DNA from 3 places in the Ruegeria sp. BHSB058 genome. Region 3 is predicted to be linked to each of the others. Evidence: riboswitches for the same ligand, from Rfam matches in the RefSeq annotation. Region 3 holds a riboswitch; each other region holds the start of a gene.

Region 1 (6,026 bases), on a different contig from region 3:
TCTGGCGGTGCTGACCGCCGATCTTGGCCGCGACATTGGCGCGGCACCAGACGATCTGGCCGCCGCTTCGGGGTTTTGGTTCCTGACTTTCGCCGCGATGCAAATTCCGGTCGGCTGGTCGCTGGACCGGATCGGGCCGCGACGGACGGCAGCGGTGTTGCTGCTGCTGGGCGGTGGCGGCGGCGCGGCCCTGTTTGCGGCGGCAACCGCGCCGGTTCACGTGAGTCTTGCCATGGTGCTGATCGGCGTCGGGTGCTCGCCGGTTCTGATGGCGTCCTATTACATTTTCGCGCGCGAGTTTGCCCCGGCCAGATTCGCCACGCTGGCGGCGGTGATGCTTGGCGTGGGTTCGGTTGGCAATCTTGTCGCCTCGTACCCGACCGCGCTGGCGGTGGAGCTGATGGGCTGGCGTGCGACGCTGGCCGGGCTGGCCGCAATCTCGTCGGCTGTGGCGGTTGGAATCTGGATGACGGTGCATGATCCTGAACGGATTGATTCCGAGCAAAAGGGATCGGTTCTGGATCTTCTGAGAGAACCGCGGCTGTGGGCCATTCTGCCGCTGATGCTGGTGGCCTATGCACCCTCGGCGGCGCTGCGGGGGCTTTGGGCAGGGCCGTATTTGCGGGACGTTTTCGATCTGACCACCTCGCAGATCGGGCAGGCGACGCTGATCATGGGGGCGGCGATGATTGCCGGAACCTTCAGCTATGGCCCGCTGGACCGGATCCTGGGCACCCGGAAATGGGTGATCTTCGGAGGCAACGTATTGGGCGCCGTCGCGTTGGGCCTCCTGTGCCTGTGGATCGATCACGCGGTCTGGTCCTCGGTCGTGCTGATGGCGGTGATCGGGTTCATGGGGGCATCCTTCCCGGTGATCATGGCGCATGGACGCGCCTTCATTCCGGCACATCTGGTCGGGCGAGGTGTGACGCTGTTGAACCTGTTCGGCATCGGTGGCGTCGGGATCATGCAGTTTCTGACCGGACGGATACACGCGGCAACCGTGGAGGCGGGCGCGACTGCGCCTTACGTGCTGATTTTTGGCTTTTTTGCGGTCGCGCTTGGCCTTGGTTGCGCGGTATACCTGTTCAGCCGCGACAGCGTCGACTGACCTGAAACCACCGGAACAGGAGCATCAATTGCAAGACGTGCGTGTCATCGCCCCAAATCTGAAACGCAGGCTTTCCGGCGTGACGGCGACCATTGCGCGGTTGGTTCCTCTGCAGGCCCAAAAGATCGGTATTGTCGCCACCGGCCCCGGATTGCCCGATGACATCCCGCATATACCGCTGGCAAAAGTACCGTTCCTGCCGCGCCGACCTCTCAGGGTCTGGCATGCACGGCGGAACACGGAAATGCTGTTGGGTCTGATCTTGCGGGGGGTGTTCCGGATGCGCCTGAAGCTGCTGTTCACCAGCGCCTCGCAGCGGCGGCACACGGGTTATACCAAGTGGCTGATCTCGAAGATGGACGCGGTGGTGGCGACCTCGCGCAAGACCGCCGGGTATCTGGACCGGGACGCGCGCGTGATCATGCACGGGATCAACCTGCAGGATTTCACCCCGCCCAAGGATCGCGCTGCCGTGCGGGCGCAACTGGGACTGCCCGACGGGATATTGCTGGGCTGTTATGGCCGCATCCGGCACCAGAAAGGCACGGATGCCTTTGTCGATGCGATGATCGATCTGTGTGGGCGGTTCGACGATGTATCGGGCATTGTCATGGGCCGGGCGACCGAGCAGCACACCGGCTTTCTGAACGATCTGAAACAGAAGGTCGCAGACGCCGGGCTGGCCCACCGCATCCTGTTCAAGCCCGAGGTCACCGTGGACCGGATCGCGGAATGGTATCAGGTGCTGGACCTGTTCATCGCCCCCCAGCGATGGGAAGGGTTCGGCCTGACCCCGCTGGAGGCGATGGCCTGCGGTGTGCCGGTGGTGGCCACCGATGTGGGCGCGTTTTCCGAAATCGTGACCGACCCGTCGCTGGGCCGCGTCGTGGCCCCGAACAACATCCAGGCGCTGGCCGGCGCGGCGGCGGAGATGCTGGCGGACCGCGATTCTCTGGCCCGGTCCGGAGTGACGGCCCGCGCCCATGTAGAGACGCATTTTGATATCGAGGGCGAAGCAAATGCGCTGGTCGAGGTCTATGAGGGCCTTCTGGCCGGGGGCTGAGACACAGCGCCACGCCTCAAATTGACGTCAGGGACGCAAATACGCCGCCTGCCCCCTTTCTTCTGCGACAAAGGGTGCTATGAACGCGCGTCCTTAACTCAGGAGACAAGACATGGGCTATCGCGTCGTCGTCGTCGGCGCCACGGGCAACGTGGGCCGCGAAATGCTGAACATCCTGGCCGAGCGCCAGTTCCCCGTGGACGAAATTGCCGCTTTGGCAAGCCGTCGTTCGCTGGGCACCGAAGTCAGCTTTGGCGACAAGACGATCAAGACCCAGGACTTGGCCACCTTTGACTTTACCGGCTGGGACATGGCGTTGTTTGCCGTGGGTTCGGCCGCGACCAAGGATTACGCGCCCAAGGCGGCAGCGGCGGGCTGTGTCGTGATCGACAACTCGTCGCTCTATCGCTATGACCCGGACATTCCGCTGATCGTGCCGGAAGTGAACCCGCAGGCGATCCACGACTATTCCAAGAAGAATATCATCGCGAACCCCAACTGCTCGACCGCGCAGATGGTGGTTGCGCTGAAACCGCTGCATGACCGTGCCAGGATCAAGCGCGTCGTGGTGTCGACCTATCAGTCGGTGTCGGGAGCGGGCAAGGAAGGCATGGACGAGCTGTGGGATCAGACCAAGGCCGTCTACAACCCGATCAACGAGGTCGAGCCGAAGAAGTTCCAGAAGCAGATCGCCTTCAACGTCATTCCGCATATCGACGTCTTCATGGAGGATGGCTCGACCAAGGAAGAGTGGAAGATGGTCGCCGAAACCAAGAAGATCGTCGACCCCAAGATCAAGGTCACCGCGACCTGCGTCCGCGTTCCGGTCTTTGTCGGCCATTCCGAGGCGGTGAACATCGAGTTCGAGGAGTTCCTGGACGAAGACGAGGCGCGCGACATCCTGCGCGAGGCACCCGGCATCATGGTGATCGACAAGCGCGAGGCCGGTGGCTATGTCACCCCGGTGGAATGCGTCGGCGATTTCGCCACCTTCATCAGCCGCATTCGCCAGGATTCGACCATCGAGAACGGCATCAACCTGTGGTGCGTCAGCGACAACCTGCGCAAGGGCGCGGCGCTGAACGCGGTGCAGATCGCCGAGCTGCTGGGACGGGAAGTTCTGAAGAAGGGGTGAAGCTCCTTCGGATTGGGAATGTCAGGGGCGCGGAAACCGTGCCCCTTTTTCGTTGACCTGCCTGCGTGACCGACTAATGTCCGGCCACCTTTCGGTGCCCGCCCGTGCGGGAGAATCGGGAACGCGGTGCAAACCCGCGACGTGCCCAACGCTGTAAGGGGGACTGTGCGGACATGAACCACTGGCCTTGGCCGGGAAGGGGTTCGCGCGGGAAGATCCCGAGTCAGAAGACCGGCCGGAAGGGATGGCGCAGCCTGCGTGGACGGCGGGCGGCGCGGGACCATCCAAGGGGACTCCGATGGCCATTACCACCGAACCGGCGCTGATGGCGCCCGACGCCTTTGACAAGGCGAGCCGCGAAGCGGTTTATCGAACCATCCTCAACCGTCGCGACACCCGCGGGGATTTCCTGCCGGACCCGATACCCGAAGACCGGTTGAGCCGTGTCCTTTTGGCGGCGCATCACGCGCCATCGGTGGGATTCATGCAGCCGTGGGATTTCCTGATCCTGCAGGACCGTGATATGCGCCGGCAGGTGCATGAGCTGTTTGCCAAGGCCCATGCTGAGGCCGCGCTGATGTTCCCGGTCGAGCAGCGCGACACTTATCGCAAGCTCAAGCTGGAAGGTATCCTCGAGGCGCCGATCAACATCTGCATCACTTGCGACCGCAGCCGCTCCGGGCCGGTGGTGATCGGTCGCACTCATATACCGGTGATGGACATGTTCTCGTCGGTCTGTGCGGTACAGAATTTCTGGCTGGCGGCACGAGCCGAGGGGCTGGGGGTGGGCTGGGTGTCGATCCTTGACAATGGCGCGCTGAAAGAGGTGCTGAACCTGCCTGCCGAGGTTGTACCCGTCGCATATCTTTGTGTCGGGCTGGTCCGTGGTTTTCACGACAGGCCGGAACTTGAAAAGGCTGGTTGGCTGCCGCGCCGCGCGATCACCGACCACGTGCACTTTGGTCAATGGGGGCAAACCGGCGGTGATGCAGAGCTGACCGGGCGCTTGCGCGCGGACCAGGCATCAATCGCAGACGGAACGTTCCTGTCGCGGCGGCTGGGCTGATTTCCAGAAGCGGTTCGGGCGTCGAAGATCGGCGCCCGGGTCACTCAGACCGGTTCGAACTTTCCTTTCGCAGGATCATAGCTCTGCAATCCGCCTGCGCCGATGTCGGTCCACAGGCCGTGAATGCTGAGGCTTTTGGCCTCGACGGCGGAGGCGACGAACGGGAAGGTCATCAGGTTTTCCAGCGAGGCCACCACGGCCTGTTTCTCGAACTGGCGGGCCTGTTCGATGTTGTCCTTGAGATCGGCAACCAGATCGTATTTCGGTTTCAGGATATCCATCCAGCGCCCGACGAAGCTTTCCTTGGCCTCAAGCTGTGGCGCCTGCCCCTTGCACATGTCGATACAGCCCTGAACGCCACCACATTGCGAATGGCCCAGCACGATCAGATGCGCGACCTTCAGCGCGGTGACCGCATATTCGATGGCCGCGCTGGTGCCGTGGTGATCGCCATCGGGCGCATAGGGCGGTACCAGGTTGGCAATGTTGCGGTGGATGAAGAATTCGCCCTGATCGGCGCCGAAGATAGATGTGACGTGCACCCGGCTGTCGCAGCAGGAGATCACCATGGCGCGCGGATGCTGCCCTTCGTTGGCCAATGTGCGGTACCAGGCCTCGTTCTCGGCATAGGTCGTGGCTTTCCAGCCATGGTAGCGCTTGACCAGATAATTCGGCAGAGGTTTAGCGAAGTCCATTCCAGTAAATCCCCAAGGTTTTCTGTGCTGCAGCGTGATCTAATCCGAATTGAAACAAAATTCGAGACATTATCCACTTTTGCCGAAACCTTTTGCCAACCACTGTGGCGCGAGGATGCGACCGTGCCGTGGGGGTGCGACTTTATTGGGGTGAACGTGGTGGAGAAAGTGATCACACTCGTTCAGAGGGAAACCGTGCGACTGGATCCGGACCCTCTGGGAAATCTTTACGATCAGCTGGGCGATTCGGGCGCCGAGGATGTGGTATGCCGCGCCATCGAAGAGCTGGCCCTGCGGCTGTCGCGATGCGAACTCATGTGGCGACAGCGGGATTGGCTGGGTCTGCGCAAGGCCGCACGCTCGCTGGTGGCGATTGCCGAACAGGTCGGCATGACGGCGCTGACCCGCGTGGCGGGAGATGTGTCAGAAGCCGTGGATGCCGGAGACCACGTCGCCGCCAGCGCCACGCTGTTCCGCCTGATCCGGGTCGGCGAGCAGTCGTTGGTTGCGGTTTGGGACCAACGGCATCTTTCGATCTGAAATGGCTTGCAGGTGCCCCGGCGCAAGGTAGTCTGGCCGCACCTCAACCAAGCGAGCCGTTCATGCCCCTGTCTTTTGCCCCTCCCTCCGACCACGCCCTGCACCTGCATGTAATCGAACAGGCCGCGCTTGATGCCTGGCTGGATGCGCAGGACAGCGAGGTTCGGGGTTGGGTAGCGTCCAACGGGTTCACCGGCGCACTGGGACAGGCGCTGTTGGTGCCGGGCCGCGAAGGCGCGGTGCGATTTGCGCTGGCCGGGTACGGCGACGCGACCAAGCGCGCGCGCAAGCGGTTTCCGCTGGCCGCCGCCGCCGAAAAGCTGCCCAAAGGCAGTTATCGGATCGTCTCGGGGCTGGCCGATCAGGATACCGCCAACGAGGCGCTTGGATGGCTGCTGACCGGATACGCCTTTGAC
Region 2 (6,026 bases), on a different contig from region 3:
AATCAGCACATCACCCACCGACCACTGATGGGAATACACGTATTCGGGGCGTGTGCAAAACGTCATCGCCTCTGCAAGTATTTCCTGGCTTTCTCCATGGCCCAACCCCTCGATGGCAAAAGCGTGCGAGGCAATGAACAAGGCCTCATCGCCGGTTGTTGGATTGGGCCAGATCGCGCGCCACGGGCGATCGGGCCAGCGGGTCATTCGAGACAATGCGGCGAGTTCGGAAGAGATCTGGGCGCGGGAGTGAGACAACCGATGCCATATGATCGCATTTTTTAGTTTCGATTTAAGGGTTTCAGGCATGTCCGCCCACGCTGCCCGCGTCGAGGCAATTTCTGTCTCTCCACCCGAAGGGGGAACAACACGCGCAGTCAGAATGTTGACCAGCGCAGGAGTGGGCAAGAAAGTGCTGTCCGTGTGCCAGAGCATATTGGCTTGCAGGTCAAGCAGCCGCAGATCATCGCGCGACCGTAGTCCATCGGAAGTCTGGTTGGAAAGCTCCGAAACTTGGAATTCGACATCGCGTCCCGCCGCCATCGCCTCACGGTTTTCGAGCGGGCCGAACAACTCGCCCAACCGAATGTGATCGGCATCCGTCAGGGATTGGTTGCGGAACAAAAGCGCGGAATGAGTTTCGAACATTTGCCGGATTCGCGGGTAATGCGATTCCGCAGTCACGTCGCGCAGATCAACGTCGTGAATAATTAATCCGAAACGGGAGTGCAGAGGGTCAGTTCGCATGCCAGGCTCCTGTCAGACAACTCCCGGAACCGTGTGAGATTGCAATCGACCCTTCAAGCGTATTTGCGACATTTGTAGCGGCACGCGTCTGCAAGGTCACTATTCTTCTTCGAACGGATCCCATTCGTCTTCGACTTCGGGAAGTGCCTCGGCTTCGACCAGCGCTGCTCGTTGTTCGGGGGTTGTGATGCGGGTGATGCTGGCCTTGGGGAACTGTGCGATCACGGCCTGCACCAACGGATGCGCACTGGCTTCATTTTTCAGGGCGATCTCGACGGCATCGCGAATTTCCGAAATCGTCTGTGCCTCGCCATTCGAGACGATCGAAACAGCCCAACGATTGCCCGTCCAGCGTTGCAGGCTTGCGCCCAGCCTCTGGGCCAGATCGTTGGGCGCTTTGTCGGACGGGGTAAACTCAATACGCCCCGGTTGATAAGCAACAAGGCGAATCCCGTCCTCAACATCGACCAGCAACTTGCCGTCACGATTGGAGCGGATCAGTTCGACCACGTGTTCGAATGTTGGGTATCGCCCCAAAGCGGCTTGCAGGTCCTGCGCGAGGGCTGCAACTGGCGCACCGCTGTTGTGACGCCGAGCGGACTGGTTGCCTGGCGCATAAGATGCTGTTGACTGTGCGGTCGACGTACTCCCGCCTGACAAGGGAACTCCTCCACCCGGGCCGTTCGGTGCCGGTGGCGCAGGCGCATCTTGCAGTCGCTTGATCAGTTCTTCCGGGCTGGGTAGATCGGCGACATGAGTCAGACGAATGATCGCCATCTCGGCGGCCATCATGGAATTAGGCGCACCAGAAACTTCCTCCAGCGCCTTCAGCAGCATCTGCCACATCCGCGTCAAAACGCGCATAGGCAGCGCCTGTGCCATTTGTATCCCTCGCGCGCGTTCGTCGGGCGAAACGGTCGGGTCTTGTGCTGCATCAGGCGTGATTTTGACAACAGAAACCCAATGGGTGATCTCGGCCAGATCTCGCAACACTGCCAATGGATCGGCGCCTTCGGCATATTGCGCACCCAGTTCGGTCAATGCCCCCGCCGCATCGCCCCGCAGGATCATGTCCATCAGGTCCAGAACCCGACCCCGGTCCGCCAGCCCCAACATTGCACGTACCTGATCCGCAGAGGTCTCCCCGGCGCCATGCGAGATCGCCTGATCCAGAAGCGAGGTCGCATCCCGGGCCGAACCTTCAGCTGCGCGGGTGATCAGAGCCAGTGCGTCGCCAGCGATCTGAGCTCCCTCCGATTCGGCGATCATGCGTAGCAGGCCGATCATATCTTCGGGTTCGATCCGACGCAGATCAAAGCGCTGGCAACGAGACAGAACTGTGACCGGAACCTTGCGAATTTCAGTTGTCGCGAAAATGAATTTCACGTGCGCCGGAGGTTCTTCAAGCGTCTTCAGCAGCGCGTTGAACGCGCTGGTCGACAACATGTGAACCTCGTCGATAATGTAAATCTTATACCGCGCGCTGGCAGCGCGGTAGCGAACGCTGTCGATGATCTCGCGAATGTCGCCAACACCGGTCCGGCTTGCTGCATCCATCTCCATCACGTCTACATGACGGCCTTCCATGATCGCAACGCAATGCTCGCACTGACCGCAAGGTTCAGTTGTCGGCTTTCCGTTTCCATCCGGCCCGATGCAGTTCATGCCCTTGGCGATGATCCGTGCGGTGGTGGTTTTACCCGTCCCGCGAATGCCGGTCATGATAAAAGCCTGCGCAATCCGGTCTGCTTCAAAGGCGTTTCTTAGTGTCCGCACCATCGAATCCTGGCCGACCAGATCGGCAAAGGTTTCGGGGCGATATTTTCGGGCAAGAACCTGGTAGGGTGCGGGTGCGGTGTCGGTCATGTCTGCTCTGCCGGATTCGTCTTAAAACCGCAGCGTAGTGTGCCGCGATGCCCGCGTCCACAGCAGCAGGTCCGATTTTGGTTTGGATTGCTTGCAAGCCGGGGTAAAACACTCAGGCATCGATTGGAGAATGCAGATTTCAGCGTGTTGGTTGTGTGGGAGCTAATCGTGTCACAACTGGTGATATTTGGGCTGCAGGTGGGCGGAGGCACATTGGCTATCTGCCAGATGCCGGGCCGGAGCGGAGACTATCCTTCTGACCTCGACACCATTGCCGACTGGAAACCGGGCCTAGTGATTTCGATGACGACAGAGGTCGAAATGATCCAAGACGGCGCGCGCAGTTTCGGCTTGGATATTCAGGCGCGCGCCTGCCGATGGGTCCATTTGCCGATCGAAGATTTTGGTATCCCGCCCAGTCATGTCCAGGCGAAATGGGCCGAGACCAGTGCGTCTGCGCGGCAGGCACTTGCGGGCGGTGGTCGAATTTTGATCCACTGTCGTGGCGGTTGCGGAAGATCGGGAATGGCTGCGCTGAGGTTGATGGTCGAATGTGGTGAACGACCTTCGGATGCGCTGAAACGGCTACGCGCCATTCGCCCCTGCGCCGTCGAAACCGAACCCCAAATGGATTGGGCGCTGAAAGGGCAGATGGTGGCAGATCGGCCCTGAGGCCGGGCTGAGGGCTATTTTTTGCGTTGGCGTTCTTTCAAAGTGGCGCGTGGCAGGCGGTTTCTGCCGCCCGGTTGCCCTGCGGAACTGCTTCGAGGAACGCGCAGGGCATCTGCTTGATCCAACCCGAGGGAAAAACGGTCCGAGAAGAGTTCAATAGAGCGTCTTCAATCTGGTTCAGGCGTTCGCTATCCGCCTCGTCATTCACACCGCAGAATACTCGAATGCGAGAATGATCGGCGCGGAATCTGGCATCGCACCCAGTGGCACAATGTGCAAGTGCGCAACTTCCGTCGATCTCGAAGTCATCTGCAGTCAATGGCTTTGTCGCAGATATCGCCTGTGCCAGTTTTTTACCCATTTGCGCCAATGCCGGGCAGGGTTTACCGGTTTTCTGGCACACTGTTGCTGTGAACAGGTGCTTGTCGGATTTCCAAATCATGTCGCGCCCTCCGCGCTGGTGACGAGGACAACGGACGGGAAGGACAGCAAGCAGCTATCGGACCCTGTCCCGGACACCCCGCCCGAGTTCGAGTTTCAGTTCCGATGGCAGGTCTCCTGACTTGCGGGTCGCTGCTTTGCCGACCTTCCCGGCCCTTGGACCAGTGGCATTTCGGCTTCGCTCGCCGCCTACAGTTGCGGGGGCAGTCGCGGATTTGGTTCTGGAAGAACCGTACCGTGTTCCCTTTTCATTCCGACCGTGAACGCGGCCGGAAACCATCGCCTAATCGCTAGCGGGCGCACAATTTTGGGTCAAGACGAATCCTGCGGCTCAAGCACCTTTGTCGCGCCGGGCGGGTTTACTGAATTTGTTTAGACGTCGACATCTTGCTCAAGCGGCAAGGCACGTTTCTTAGGGTCTCCGAAGATCGCCTTGCCCGGGCCAACTGCCACCCGCCCTGGAGCAGTATGAACACAGTATCTGCCGCGAATTCTGGCTCGGCCACTCCAAGTCGCCTTGCGTGATGTGCGACTTCGGTTATCCAACCCTCGTACAAGTGATAGGCATGGTTGCGGAATATATTGTTGTCCGGCCCTTCGAACAAAGTAGCGGAAATCGGGCAGGTATCCCACTGACCTGATTTGTCGAAAAGTTTCGCTATCTTGTTGCAAAGAGTTGTGGCCCCGGACTGGAAATCTTCCGCAGGCTCAAATGACGCGGCAATAAGACCAAGCATCACATCGGACGCCCAAGTAGCGGCCGCAAGCGCCAGATCGGCCTTTCCATTCGGGAAATGGTGATACAGCGATCCTTTGGGTGCGTCAGCCACGGAAAGAACTTCGTTCAGCCCGACCCCGTGATAGCCCGACCTCTGGAAAAGATCGGCCGCAGCCCGAATCAGGCGCTCTTTTGTTGGCAAAGGACGTTCAGTCATTTGCGTGGATTATTGACAGCACTGGACCAATTGGTCCAGAGATCAGAACTAGACCGACCGGTCTAGGGGCGCGGAGTTAAATATGCAGGACCAGGTGTCAGCTGAAGACCTTCTTATTCACTCGGGCGACTACCAACTGTCTGCCCGCCTCTTTCATGCGAAGGAACAGCCAGAAGTTACGGTCGTGCTCAATGGGGCGACCGGTGTTCCGAGGGACTACTACAGACATTTCGCATCGTGGCTGGCCTTAGAACGCGGAATTGCTTGTCTGACGTACGATTACCGGGATTTCGGCCACTCTTTGACCGGCAACCTAAAGAAATCCAAGTCATCCATGACCGACTGGGCATTGGTCGACATGCCCGCGGCTCGGATGGAAATGCGTCGTCGGTTCCCAAATTCAAAGCTTTGGGTCATCGGGCATTCGATTGGCGGGATGCTCGGTCCTTTGCAGCCTGGCATCGAAGAAATCGACAGAATGATCTGTGTCTGTTCAGGGCTGGTACAACATCGCGATCACCCTTGGCCTTATCAAGCGCTCGCCAGAATGTTTTGGTTCGGGCATGTTCCGCTGCTGGTTAAGAGTTTGGGGTATTTGCCTGGGCGTCTTGTTGGGTTCGGAGCAGATCTACCTGCTCCGGTCTATTGGCAATGGCGAAAATGGTGCATATCCGCAAAAAGCTATCTGCCGGATGCCGGAACGACCTTACCGAAACCCGACTGGAAAAGAAGTGGCGCATCAGTGGATATGATTGCGTTTTCGGACGATCAGGTGATCCCGCCCAAATGCGTTTGGCGATTGGCCGAACTTTATGGGCAAGATGCGCGACGGCGTGAATTGACGCCTCAGGATTTTGGAGTGAAGCAAATTGGCCATCTGGGCGCGTTTGCGCGTAAGAATGCCGTTGTGTGGCCCGCACTCATCGCCGATTAGGTTGGTCTACGCTAGATGATTAGTGGGAAAGTGAGAGGTTGGACATCGACCCAAGCGGGACTCGTTGTGGCTGCTTCCTTCCGGACCTGACCAGGTTGGCGAGGCGCTCGCCCGCGCCAACCTCTCGTTGCTCGATATAGGCAAGATGACTGGCGATGACAACCCGTCACAAGGATAGGCGTAGCCGCAGGAAACCTTCGGGATCGATGCCCAGAACAACCGGGTGGTATCCTGAAAGGTCATCCAGATAGCGCAAGGCATCGGGACCGGTCTGCAGAACGACCGAGGTCTTGCGCGTCTTGACGAAACGCCACGGATGCGGAGTCGCTTGCAGCGGATCAGATGGAAGACTCCCCTCAACATAGTCCTTCAAGATGTGCTGAATGCGTAGGCGAGGAATACTGATGATTTTAGCGTTCTCCAAAGCTGAA
Region 3 (6,026 bases):
CGGATCGAACTGGCGCAATCCGCCCCGCTCGGGCCGCGACGGGGCTGGAAATCGGCCTATCCGGTAGTTCAATGGAGCGTGACGCTATGATCGTTGCGGGGCTTGGATTTTCATCGACGGCAACGGCTCAAAGCCTGCGCGACGCCTATGACCGGGCCACCAAAGGGCAAACCGTCGCAGCCTTGGCAACGGTGGCGGACAAGGAGGGCCATCCTGCCCTGATCGAATTTGCCGCAACCTCTGCCCTGCCCCTCTATTTCGTTGCGCCTGCCGATCTGAGCGGCCAGCGCACGTTGACCTGCTCGTCCCGCAGCCGCGCCACTTATGGCACCGGAAGCGTGGCCGAAGCTTCTGCCCTCGTCGCCGCCGGAACAGGTGCCCGACTGGTTTCACCCCGACAGATCTCGACCGACCGCCTGGCCACCTGTGCGGTTGCAACTGGAGAGCCTAAATGACCGTTCACTTCATTGGCGCCGGACCGGGCGCCGCCGATCTGCTGACCCTGCGCGGGCGCGATATCATCGCCTCGTGCCCGGTCTGCCTTTATGCCGGGTCGCTGGTGCCCGAAGAAATCCTGGGCCACTGCCCCGAAGGTGCAAAAATCGTCAACACCGCGCCGATGGATCTGAATCAGATCATGGCCGAGATCGAAATCGCCCATCAGGCGGGCCACGATGTGGCGCGGCTGCATTCTGGCGATCTGTCGGTCTGGTCCGCGATGGGCGAACAGATCCGCCGCCTGAAACAGTTGGGCATTCCGGTCAGCGTGACGCCCGGCGTTCCTTCGTTTGCAGCCGCGGCGGCGGCCTTGGGCACCGAGCTGACCCTGCCCGGTCTGGCGCAATCGGTGGTGCTGACCCGCACGCCGGGCCGCGCCTCGTCGATGCCCGCTGGCGAGACGCTGGAAAACTTTGCCCGCACCGGCGCGACGCTGGCCATTCACCTGTCGATCGGCAATCTGGACAAGGTCATCGCCGATCTGGCCCCGCATTACGGAGCGGATTGCCCGGTGGCCGTGGTCTATCGCGCCAGCTGGCCGGACCAGCGAATCATCCGCGCAACGCTCGACACCCTGAAAGAAGCGCTGGACGCGAGCATCTCGCGGACCGCGCTGATCTTGGTGGGGCCAGCGCTGGCCGGCGAAGGGTTTGACGAAAGCTGCCTCTATTCCAAGGAATACGACCGGCGCTATCGCCCGCAGAGCGCGGACAGCCCGTGGTCGAGCTGGAGTCATGGCGATGACTAACCCGCCGGGAGTTCTGATTTCGGCGCCCTCGTCGGGTACCGGCAAGACGACGGTGATGCTGGGCCTGCTCAGAGCGCTGGCCGAGGACGGGCTGACCGTTCAACCGTTCAAGAGCGGGCCGGATTACATCGACCCGGCCTTTCACCGCGCGGCGGCGGGGCGTTCCTCGTTCAACCTGGACAGCTGGGCGATGGGCGAACCGCTGCTGGGCGCGATCTCGGCCCAGGCCGAGGGTGCGGACATCGTGGTGGCCGAAGGGTCGATGGGCCTGTTCGACGGCGTTGCCAAACCGGGCGAGCTGGGCCATGGGTCGAGCGCCGAAACCGCACTGCGGATGGGTTGGCCGGTGGTACTGGTTCTGGATGTGGGCGGTCAGGCGCAATCGGCGGCGGCCACGGCGCTGGGGTTCCGGATGTACAACCCTGACCTGCCCTTTGCCGGGGTGATATTGAACCGCTGCGCCAGCCCCCGACATGAACGCCTGACCCGGTTGGGGATGGAGCGTGCGGGTCTGCCGGTGCTGGGCGTACTGCCGCGCCGGGGCGATCTGACCTTGCCTGAACGGCATCTGGGCCTGATACAGGCGGTTGAACACCCCGATCTGGAAAGCGCGATTGCCGGTTACGCGGCGTTTTTGCGCGAACATGTGGATCTGGAGGCAATCAAGGCGGCGGCTTCATCAAGTCCGCAAGGGTCCTCGGCGTCGGCGCTGCCATTTCCCCCGGCGCAGCGCATCGCATTGGCGCGGGACGAGGCCTTTTCCTTTACCTATCCGCATTTGTTGGAAGGCTGGCGCGCGGCGGGGGCCGAAATCCTGCCGTTTTCTCCGCTGGCGGATGAGGCGCCGGCGGCGGATGCCGATCTGGTCTGGCTGCCGGGTGGTTATCCCGAATTGCATGCTGGCAAGCTGGCAACAGCCGACACGTTCCTGACCGGTCTGCGCAAACATGCCGAGACAAAGCCTGTACACGGTGAATGCGGCGGTTACATGGCCCTGGGCGAAGCACTGATCGACAAGGATGGGGTAGGCCACAAGATGGCCGGGCTGTTGGGTCTGGTCACGTCTTATGAAAAACGCAAGTTCAATCTGGGATACCGCAAGGCGCGTCTGATTGCGCCGATACCCGGACATGGCGCGGGCGCAATGTTGCGCGGGCACGAGTTTCACTATTCGTCGATTGTCGACCAACCGGACGCGCCGCTGGCGCAGGTCTTTGACGCTGAAGGGGTCGAAGGCCCTCAAACCGGCTCGGTACGCGGCAACGTTACCGGCACCTTTTTCCACCTGATTGCGGAGGCTTCGACATGAGCGGCTTTGTCTCTTTCATCGGCTCCGGTCCCGGCGATCCGGAACTTTTGACGCTCAAGGCGGTGGACCGGCTCGGCAAGGCCGACGCGGTGCTGTTCGATGATCTGAGCAGCGGTCCGATCCTGACACACGCGCGCGAGGATGCCGATCTGGTCGGTGTCGGCAAACGCGCCGGTCGCCCCTCGCCCAAGCAGGACCATGTCAGCCGTCTGCTGGTCGATTATGCCCAGACCGGACAGCGTGTCGTACGGCTGAAATCCGGTGATGGTGGTCTGTTCGGTCGGTTGGAGGAGGAAATCGTCGCCCTGCGCGAGGCCGGTATCGACTATGAGATCATTCCCGGCATCCCGTCGGCCATCGCGGCGGCGGCGGCGGCGGGCATTCCGCTGACCCGCAGGCTGACGGCGCGGCGGGTGCAGTTCGTCACCGGCCATGATGTCAGCGGCAAGCTGCCTCAGGATCTGAATTTACCTGCCTTGGCCGATGCTGGCGCGACCACCGTCGTTTTCATGGGCAAGCGCACGTTTCCATTGCTGGTCGAGGCGCTGAATGTCCACGGGCTGCCGCTCGACACCCCGGCGCTGATGGCCGAATCCGTGTCGACGCCGGACCAGAAACTGCAACGCGCAACGATCGGAGCATTGGCGGAGCAACTGAAATCAGAGGTCGGCACCGCCCCCGCCCTGATCCTTTACGGCCCGTTGGCGGAGTTCGGGGATGTATGAGCTGAACCTGATTGGCATCGGCACCGGCAATCCCGATCACGTCACGTTCCAGGGGGCAAACGCGATACGGGCGGCGGACCTGATCCTGATCCCCCGCAAGGGCGAGAACAAGGCCGATCTGGCTGGACTGCGGGAGGAGATCATCGCGCAGGTGGCGGACGCGGCACCTCAGATCGCCTATTTCGATATCCCCAGGCGCCGCGCCGATAATGGCTATTTGCGCGGCGTGGACGAATGGCACGACGCCATCGCACTGCGCTGGCAGGAGACGATCGCCGGGTTTCCGCAGGCCCGGCAGGTGGCGCTGCTGATCTGGGGTGATCCGTCGCTTTATGACAGTTCGCTGCGAATTGCGTCGCGGCTGGACCCGCAGCCGGTCACACGGGTGATTCCCGGCATCACGGCGCTGCAGGCACTGACGGCCGCCCATGCGATTCCGATCAACGACATCGGCGCGCCCTATGTCGTCACGACCGGCCGCCGCATCCGGGACGAGGGCTGGCCTGACGGTGCCGACAAGGTTGCGGTCATGCTGGACGGCGAATGCTCGTTTCAAAGCCTTGATATGATGGCGTTCGACATTTGGTGGGGCGCGTATGTGGGCATGAAGGAAGAAATCCTGGTCAAAGGCCCTCTGGCGGACGTTGCGGACAAGATTCTTGAAACCCGTGCCCGGGCACGCGCCGATCATGGCTGGATCATGGACATCTATTTGCTGCGCAGGCGCGAAAAATGACCGAATGGGTCGCAAATGGGAATTGCGCGAACGACTGCATCGCGGCTAAATGAAAGGGTCTGGTCCTGCCGGAGAATTCCGGTGCTAAGAGGGAATTTGGTGCGGCCATCCCGGTGGTCAAATCCAAAGCCGCCCCCGCGACTGTAAGCGGTGAGCTTCTGTTCAACCAGCCACTCCCGGAACTGTCCCGGGGGGAAGGCGAACAGAGGCACCGACCCGCAAGCCAGGAGACCTGCCAGGCAAGAAACGAAACACCGGCCGTCGGGTGCGGCGGCTCAGGAGGACTAAAATGACGACCAAAACGCTCAAGGCATCTGCTGCCGGTTCGGCCATCCTTCCGGCTCTGTTTGCTGTTGTTCTGGGTCTGGGGATCATCACCCTGACCGGCCATGTTCAGGCATCCGCCCTGCACGACGCCGCTCATGATGTGCGCCACTCAACCGGCTTCCCCTGCCACTGACCCATGTTCAGTCGCATTCTGACCAGCGCGTTGTTCGCTGGCGCTGCAGCAGGGCTGATCACCGCCCTGCTGCAGCTCGTATTTGTGCAGCCCGTCCTGCTTCACGCTGAACTCTACGAGTCCGGCGAATTGGTGCATTTCGGAGCAGCCGCCGTTTCGGCACATCCGGATCTGCCGGGGTTCGACCTGATGCGCGATGGGCTGAGCATCGTGTTCACCATGCTGACCTATACCGGCTATGCGCTGGTGCTGGTGGCCCTGATGTCGATGGCAGAACGGATGGGCCATGAGGTCAATGCCCGCACCGGCATCCTGTGGGGGTTGGCGGGCTTCATCACTTTCCACTTCGCGCCCGGACTGTCCTTGGCGCCTGAGGTGCCCGGTGTGGCCTATTCCGACATCACCGCGCGCCAGATCTGGTGGACCGGAACCGTGGCAGCGGCAGGTGTCGCCATGTGGCTGATCGCGTTCGGTGGCAATCTGATCAGCTACCTGATCGCGACCGTGCTGCTTTTGGCGCCGCACCTGATCGGAGCCCCCGAACCCGACAGCTTTACCGGCCCGGTTCCGACCGAACTGGGCGCCCTGTTCGCGGCGCGCGCCTTTGGTGTCGGTATGGCCGCCTGGGTTCTGGTGGGCACGTTTGCCGGATATTTCTGGCAGGCCGAAGGAAAACGCGCCGAAGCCAACGCGTAATCGTTTGCTGATGCATCCCGCCGGGCCAGACGCCCGGCGGGATTATTTATATCAAAAGGATTCGAGATGTTCCGATCTCTCGCACTTTTCGGCATCGGCCTGATCTTTGGCGCTGGCGCAGGTTTCGTGACGGCGGCGGGTTATGGCGTGACATTTGAAGGCCACGATCACGGCGACCCGGCCCAACACGGCGAAGCCGGTTCACATGATCATGCCACAACCATAAATTTTTCATCGGGCGCGGACGCACCGGGACTTGAGGTCATGCTTGCCAAGGATCCGATGGCCGGTTGGAATCTGCATGTCATTCCGCGGAATTTCCGCTTTTCCCCGGAAAATGCCTCGCTGGCGGACAGGCCGGGCGAAGGCCATGCGCATGTCTATGTCAATGGTGCCAAGCTGGCGCGCCTTTATGGCGAGTGGATGCATATCGACGAATTGCCCAAAGGCGAGGTCGAGATCGAAGTCTCTCTGAACGCCAACGATCACAGCCAGCTGACCGTGGATGACGTGCCCGTCGCCGCCTCGGTCGCGGTTCAGGTCGACTGAATCGCCGGTATCCGCGCGCGCAGGCACAGGCGAAGCCGCCCGCATGGTCGGGCGTCTTCGATCCAGCCCGAGGCGCTGTCCAGATAAGTCTGGCAAGTGGCGGCGATGTCGTCAGCATCCTTGACCGGATCAAGGTCGGAAAAGACATACGAGGCCAGTCCCTGCCCCTGCAACCCCAGGGCAACCGGTTGCTCGCATGCGCTGAAACAGGCGTGTTGCGTAAGTTCGACCCGATCGGAAAGCCCGGCCTTTGCAAGCGCATCTGTCACGGCATCACGCTCGGCCTCGCGATCCCGCGCTCCAAG

Evidence for each region. Region 3 has a riboswitch for cobalamin ahead of AC2FNB_RS08545 (CbtB domain-containing protein). Riboswitches for the same ligand answer to the same signal wherever they lie in the genome.
Region 1: it holds a riboswitch for cobalamin, as region 3 does, so the genes downstream of both, bluB (5,6-dimethylbenzimidazole synthase) here and AC2FNB_RS08545 (CbtB domain-containing protein) in region 3, are expected to answer to the same signal.
Region 2: it holds a riboswitch for cobalamin, as region 3 does, so the genes downstream of both, AC2FNB_RS11110 (hypothetical protein) here and AC2FNB_RS08545 (CbtB domain-containing protein) in region 3, are expected to answer to the same signal.

The regions. Positions count from the first base shown of each region.
Region 1 covers NZ_JBXWSF010000006.1:75,243-81,268, reverse strand. Annotated here, with positions in the region: gene AC2FNB_RS02875 (MFS transporter) at 1-1,111, shown strand, start outside; gene AC2FNB_RS02870 (glycosyltransferase family 4 protein) at 1,140-2,174, shown strand; gene AC2FNB_RS02865 (aspartate-semialdehyde dehydrogenase) at 2,287-3,309, shown strand; cobalamin riboswitch at 3,385-3,563, shown strand; gene bluB (5,6-dimethylbenzimidazole synthase) at 3,608-4,375, shown strand; gene AC2FNB_RS02855 (carbonic anhydrase) at 4,420-5,070, opposite strand; gene AC2FNB_RS02850 (hypothetical protein) at 5,221-5,610, shown strand; gene AC2FNB_RS02845 (leucyl aminopeptidase family protein) at 5,673-6,026, shown strand, end outside.
Region 2 covers NZ_JBXWSF010000036.1:12,698-18,723, forward strand. Annotated here, with positions in the region: gene AC2FNB_RS11095 (TauD/TfdA dioxygenase family protein) at 1-747, opposite strand, end outside; gene AC2FNB_RS11100 (DNA polymerase III subunit gamma/tau) at 847-2,613, opposite strand; gene AC2FNB_RS11105 (protein-tyrosine phosphatase family protein) at 2,782-3,285, shown strand; gene AC2FNB_RS11110 (hypothetical protein) at 3,323-3,727, opposite strand; cobalamin riboswitch at 3,817-4,022, opposite strand; gene AC2FNB_RS11115 (TetR/AcrR family transcriptional regulator) at 4,086-4,661, opposite strand; gene AC2FNB_RS11120 (alpha/beta hydrolase family protein) at 4,744-5,595, shown strand; RNA gene ffs (signal recognition particle sRNA small type) at 5,624-5,722, opposite strand; gene AC2FNB_RS11130 (bifunctional 2',3'-cyclic-nucleotide 2'-phosphodiesterase/3'-nucleotidase) at 5,762-6,026, opposite strand, start outside.
Region 3 covers NZ_JBXWSF010000024.1:23,177-29,202, forward strand. Annotated here, with positions in the region: gene cbiE (precorrin-6y C5,15-methyltransferase (decarboxylating) subunit CbiE) at 1-90, shown strand, start outside; gene AC2FNB_RS08520 (cobalamin biosynthesis protein) at 72-455, shown strand; gene cobM (precorrin-4 C(11)-methyltransferase) at 452-1,246, shown strand; gene AC2FNB_RS08530 (cobyrinic acid a,c-diamide synthase CobB) at 1,233-2,555, shown strand; gene cobA (uroporphyrinogen-III C-methyltransferase) at 2,552-3,280, shown strand; gene cobF (precorrin-6A synthase (deacetylating)) at 3,273-4,016, shown strand; cobalamin riboswitch at 4,060-4,270, shown strand; gene AC2FNB_RS08545 (CbtB domain-containing protein) at 4,306-4,476, shown strand; gene AC2FNB_RS08550 (CbtA family protein) at 4,480-5,172, shown strand; gene AC2FNB_RS08555 (hypothetical protein) at 5,239-5,721, shown strand; gene AC2FNB_RS08560 (DUF1636 family protein) at 5,709-6,026, opposite strand, start outside.